2 regions of the Psychrobacillus sp. NPDC096389 genome follow, and region 1 is predicted to be linked to the other one. Evidence: riboswitches for the same ligand, from Rfam matches in the RefSeq annotation. Region 1 holds a riboswitch; the other holds the start of a gene.

What was found. A riboswitch is a leader RNA that binds a small molecule or an ion and turns the genes downstream of it on or off. The one in region 1 is predicted to bind S-adenosylmethionine.
Region 2: it holds a riboswitch for S-adenosylmethionine, as region 1 does, so the genes downstream of both, ACIQ38_RS15110 (MetQ/NlpA family ABC transporter substrate-binding protein) here and metE (5-methyltetrahydropteroyltriglutamate--homocysteine S-methyltransferase) in region 1, are expected to answer to the same signal.

What each region holds. Positions count from the first base shown of each region.
Region 1 is NZ_JBIWFB010000008.1:161,808-165,020, reverse strand. It holds gene metE (5-methyltetrahydropteroyltriglutamate--homocysteine S-methyltransferase) at 1-2,126, opposite strand, end outside; cobalamin riboswitch at 2,356-2,535, opposite strand; SAM riboswitch class I at 2,618-2,724, opposite strand; gene ACIQ38_RS18085 (3-ketoacyl-ACP reductase) at 2,817-3,213, opposite strand, start outside.
Region 2 is NZ_JBIWFB010000006.1:44,720-47,932, forward strand. It holds gene ACIQ38_RS15105 (nucleoside hydrolase) at 1-650, opposite strand, end outside; purine riboswitch at 816-917, opposite strand; gene ACIQ38_RS15110 (MetQ/NlpA family ABC transporter substrate-binding protein) at 1,226-2,050, opposite strand; SAM riboswitch class I at 2,152-2,265, opposite strand; gene ACIQ38_RS15115 (YwbE family protein) at 2,451-2,648, shown strand; gene ACIQ38_RS15120 (amidohydrolase) at 2,661-3,213, shown strand, end outside.

The sequences.
Region 1 (3,213 bases):
ATATTTTGTTTCATCTCTTCTTTACTTGGAACACGTGGGCTATGAATGTCATATACTCCTAAACCAATTTCTTTATCATAGGTATTTTTTTCAAATGCTGAAATGATTTCTCCATGACTTCTTGATGTTTCAATCGATATTACATCTGCATCTAGGGCACTAATGGAATCGATTATACCGCTGAATTCTGAATAACACATATGTGTATGGATTTGCGTATCATTTTTTACTGAAGCAGTTGCCAGTTTAAATGCATATACGGCTGCATTTAAATAGTCGTCCCTTTTTTCAGGGTTTAATGGCAATCCTTCTCTTAATGCAGGTTCATCTACTTGAATCATGCCGATTCCATTCTTTTCAAGCTCCTCGATTTCCTGACGAAGTGCATATGCAATTTGGTTTAACACATCAAAACGAGGGATATCGTCACGTACAAATGACCAGTTCAAAATCGTTACAGGTCCTGTCAACATTCCTTTTACTGGCTTCGTCGTTAACGATTGGGCATAAACACTTTCCCTCACTGTAATTGGTTCACTGAACGCAACATCCCCCAAAATAAGTGGAGGTTTAACACAGCGCGAACCGTATGATTGAACCCAGCCAAATTGTGACACCGCAAAACCACCAAATTTTTCACCGAAGTATTCTACCATATCTGTTCTCTCAAATTCACCATGAACTAAAACGTCAATGCCAATTTCCTCTTGAATTTTAATCCATTTTTCAATCTGTTCATTAACAAATCGCTCATATGCTTGATCCGTTATTTCCCCTTTTCGCCATTTCGATCTAGTTTGTCTTACTTCAGGGGTTTGCGGCAAACTCCCGATTGTCGTTGTTGGGAGAAGAGGTAAGTTAAATCGTTGCTGTTGCTTTTTAATACGTTCAGCAAATGGTAATGCACGGTTCACATCTTGTTCTGTTAGTTTTTCAATACTTCCCTTCACTTTTGCGTTTTGTCTGTACTTGGAGTTATTTAAAATAGAAAGGGCATTTTTACTTTCTTCAAGTTCTGCTTCAATCACCTCAGTTCCTTCATGTACTCCTTTACTTAGCAGAACAATTTCAACAAGCTTTTCATCAGCGAATGCTAGCCCGCCTTTTATGATTGAATCTAGTCGCTCTTCTGATTTCGTACTGACCGGTACATGTAAAAGAGATGCAGAAGGTTGAACAATAAGCCGATCTTTTTCAACATATGCTTGAATTTCGTTTAGAAGTGCCACTTTTTTATCCAATTCTGCGCGCCATACATTTCGTCCATCAATGACACCTGCAAAAAGGATTTTGTCTTTAGGGAATCCATATTTCCGTAGCTGTTCAAGCGAATCTCCGTGCACAAAGTCCAGACCTAGTCCTTTCACTGGCAACTCAGCAACCGCTTCATAATCAGCAGCTTTTTCAAAATACGTTTGCAGGATAATATTGAGTCCTGGAACTGCCTCATGAATTGCAGTATAAACTTGTTTCACTTGCCCTATTTCTTCGCTAGACAATTTACTAGTCAAAATTGGCTCGTCAAGTTGCACCCACTTTGCTCCTGCCTCCGCAAGTTCTTTTAACACTTGAATATACAGTGGTGTAAGCTGTTGTAATAAAGAAGTGAAATTTTCTGTCCTTGCCAGTTTAATATAAGTAACTGGTCCCAAAATAACAGGTTTTCCATTAATACCTAGCTTCTCTTTTGCTTCTTTATAAAAAGTAAGTGGACGATTCTCTACTAATTGCGGTGTTACACCTTCAAGTTCTGGTACGATATAATGATAATTCGTATTGAACCATTTCGTCATTTCCGATGCTACTGCATCTTTATTTCCACGGGCAATTGCAAAATAAGTCTCCAAAGACACTTTTCCACCTGTATATGTAAAGCGCTTTGGAACAACTCCAAACATAACTGATGTATCGAGCACATGGTCATATAGTGAAAAGTCTCCTACCGGAATAAGATCGATTCCTAATTCTTTCTGTTTACGCAAATTCGCAAGACGTATTGCATCCGTCGTTGTTAACAGTTCCGCTTCTGAAATCTTACCGTTCCAAAAACTTTCTAACGCTCTTTTCCATTCACGCTTTTCACCAATTCTTGGATATCCAATATTTGAACTTTGTACGTTTACCATGCATATTCTCCCCTTTTAGTTTATGTTTTTAAATATGTAAACCTGTGAATCTCACTTTTTCAATCACCCCCTTTCCAGTTGGTAATGTAATGTAAACAAAAAAAGCGATGTCCCAGCCATCTTCGGCTGAGCCATCGCTCAAAATAAAAAGTAGGAAACAACAAGACTAATCCACCGATACGATGAAAATAGCCCCTCGCCCCCACCTCTCAACCCCCGAAGAAAGTGTTGCTTCATACGATAAAAGGCAGGTATACTGGCTCGTGTTTCATCCTTCTGCTGACCTTCCCACGATTGCTCGCAGTGGCTGTTTCAACAGTCGTCCACACTTACAGTTGCGGGGACAGCTTCGGTATTTCACCGAATTCCCTTTTAAACCGTAACGGTACCAATTTATCGTTAACATTTTATATACTGTGATTGTAAAGACAAAAAAGAGTCTGCTCCTGATAATTATTAAAGGAGCAGACTCTTCGTATGAATAAGTCTTTTCCTCATCTATCAAGTCTTTAATCGACTTGCTGGAATTAGCACCGTGCCATAACAGGCGGTTGCTGAGGTGTCATCGGGCCAGTCCCTAAACCTCTCTAGATAAGAAAAACTATTAAATTTTATTGTTGCTTACAACTCTACTTCATTATCTAATAATTTGCAATACTTTTTTCGAAAAGGATTTTTCCCTATTCGTATTTATGGATTAGTTGACCATAATCCAGCTGATTTAAGTAGGATTCTTGGATTCATTTTAAGCTGAGCGACCATAAAGTCTGCAAGATCTTCTGGCTGCATAACTTTTTCTGGATTGCCGTCTGTTAAGTTTAATTCGACCGCCATATCTGTTGCTACTGTACTTGGCGTTAATGTAACGACACGGACATTATGCTTTCTAACTTCTAGCATCAAGGATTCGCTCAAAGCAATTACTGCTGCTTTTGATGCACTATAAGCACTTGTTACTGGTGCTCCTTTTTGACCTGCTGTGGAGGAAATATTAATAATATCCCCTGTCTGTCTTTCAATCATTTCAGGTAATACAGCTCGCGTTACGTAATAAGTCCCCATGACATTTACTTGAATAATTTTTGCC
Region 2 (3,213 bases), on a different contig from region 1:
CGTTCAGATGCCCAGCGTTTACGTATGTCTTCCGTAAGTGGTACCTGGCTTGTACTTTCAAGAGCTACTAGATCGATTTCTATACTGCTATCCCATACACGACCAGCCGCCTCTGGATCCCAGAATACATTCCATTCAGCTGTACCATCGTGTTCGGGCTCTTCTACATTTCCTGTTTCACGAAATGTACCGCCCATCCAAACAAGTCGTTCAATTTTCTCTTCGATTGAAGGGTCTTCGTCTAATGCGCGAGCAAGATCTGTAAGTGGACCAGTGAATAGAAGGGTTGTCTTTTCAGCGGATGCATGAATGGCATCAATCATATGAAGATGTGCTGGATTTTCAGCTACAGGTGTGTCAATCTTACCGGATTCATTTAAAATCGGTAGAGCATCAACGAAGAAAGCATGTAAACGCCAATCTTTTGGGAATGGATTTTTACCTCGAGAATTTGATTCAGCTACATCCAGATTGCCATTTCCGAAGCGATCCATAATTTTCCTACTGGCAAACATTGCAGGTTCCAAATAACAATCAGCTGGAATGACGGATACACCTGTTAGTTCAACGTTATCCATTTGCATTAATAAAAACAAAGAGACAAGATCATCAACGCCTCCATCATGATTAAAGTAAATATTCTTTTTCATTACTTATCAATCCTCTCTTACCTGAAATAAATGCCTTGCATACCGTTTCTTATCTTATTATTACTATCTAGGAAAGAATTATTTCCTAAACAAAAAAAACGCTCCGATTTCTACCGGAGCGTTGACTAGGTATCTGTAAATATGAAGAAAGAGTTGAATCCTTCCTCCATATAACAATTAACTCGTAGTCAAGCCCTTTACGGTGGCTTGGTAGAAACTTTTGGGCCATATCCCCAACATTATACGACATAATTCGACATTGTTTTCTTATAATAACTACTACATATGGTTTCGTCAATAAAAAAATCCTTCCAATTTTGTACATTATAAAATTATTAATACGATAATAATTGAAAGAAGGGGGCGGGGACACAGGAAATTCAGTAAATAAAAAAGCGAACTATCAATCGAAACTCTAATTTAATGTTTCGTGATAGTTCGTTTTTTTGTTTATATTACATGAATAAAGTAAATATTATTCGTCTTTTATAATGGACAAATAATTTGTGTCCCAGCCTCTTTCTTAACAAGTACTATTTCAAACTTAGAGTATTCAATAGATACATTTCCTTTTATCACCAAGATGGGATTAGGGATCCATCGAATCTTTCTTCGATAAATTGTTTCACTTCTTCCGAACGGTACAAATCGATAAATTGTTGAATCACTTCTTCATCTTTCGATTCGGATCTGACAGCGATAATGTTCACGAATGGAGAATCTTTCGGCTCAATAAAAATAGAATCTTCCGCTGGCGATAAACCAGCATCTATTACGAAGTTAGTATTGATAGCTGCCGCGTCAAGTTCATTCAATTGACGCGGAATTTGTGCTGCATCAAGTTCAATGAATTGGAAATCCTTCTTGTTTTCAATAATGTCATGGATTGTAGCATTAGTGTCTAGACCTTCTTTGATCTTAATCATACCGGCACTTTCAAATAGCATCAGTGCACGTCCACCTTGTGTAGGATCATTTGGCAAGCCAATTTTCGCACCATCTAGCAGTTCGTTCACATCTTTTACTTGATTAGAGTAAATGCCCATTGGGAAAGTGACCGTTTTACCTACAGCAACAAGATCCAGATTACGATCTTTTTTCATTTGTTCAAAGAAAGGAATCGTTTGGAAAATATTCATGTCAATATCTTTTTCGGCTAAAGAAACATTCGGCATTACGTAGTCAGAAAATACTTGTAGATCAATTTTTAGACCATTTTTTTCTGCCAATTCTTTCACTTTTTCAACGATTTCTTCGTGTGGACCTGCAGTTACGCCAACTGTTAGAACACCGTCGCTTAATAAGCCTTCATTTGCTTCCTCTGATTTTTCTTTACCACCGCAAGCAGCAAGTACTGTTAAAACTAAAATGAGTAATCCTGTAAATAACCACTTTTTCATTGTTATTCTCCTATCTGTTGTTTTTCTTGGTTGATATAGAAATAAAAAAACCTCTCAGAAATGAGAGGTTCATTAGCAATTTGAAGATATGCAGACGTCCTCTCTCATTTTTCAAAACGATATCGTTTTGCAGGATTTAGCACCTTTCCATATATAAACATATGGTTGGTTGCCGAGCTTCAACGGGCCAGTCCCTCTGCTACTCTTCATGAGAGATAAAATTATTTCATTTTTTATTAATGTAAATTACTATACTTGACCAAGGTGACTTCGTCAATGTAAAATTCAAAAAATTATAATTTTACTTGATATTGTTTGTTGTATTTATTGAACTTATTGGCTTGCATAACAGTGTATATATAGCATGAAAATGATAAGATACAAAAAGAGGTGAGTTATTATGAACGGACAAAATAGAAAAGACGTTAAACCAGGATTAGAAGTATATATTATTTTGAAAAAAGACCAACGAACAGGTGAAAAAACGAGAGGTATCGTGAAAGACTTGCTAACAAATTCTTCCTTCCATCCACACGGCATAAAAGTTCGATTAACCGACGGACAAGTAGGACGTGTATGTGAGATTATCGAAAAATAAGGAGTGTAAAAAATGAATGTAGAATCGCAAATATTACAATGGTTTGATCATTTTCACAAATATCCAGAAATAAGCTGGAAGGAATACGAAACGACAAACAAGCTTGCAGAAATACTCGATGAATTACAAGTATCTTATCGCCGTTTCGATGACGTGACCGGGTTACTGGCTGAAATTGGAGAAGGCGATGAAGTAATCGCTGTTCGTGCAGATATCGATGCACTATGGCAAGAAGTAGATGGAGAGTTTCGTGCCAATCATTCATGTGGACACGATGCCAATATTTCCATGGTTTTAGGAGCTTTATTATTACTAAAAGACGAAAAACTAGGTAAGCGTATCCGCTTTATCTTCCAGCCAGCGGAGGAAAAAGGAAATGGTGCCAATGCGATGATTGACAGAGGTGCATTAGAGGATGTAACGCATTTATTTGGTGTGCACTTACGACCAATTGAAGAACTTCCTTTTGGAAAAGTATCACCTGCAATTCATCATGGGGCTGCAATGTTTTTAGAAGGAAAAATTAGTGGAATTGATGCACATGGTGCACGCCCACATCAAGGGA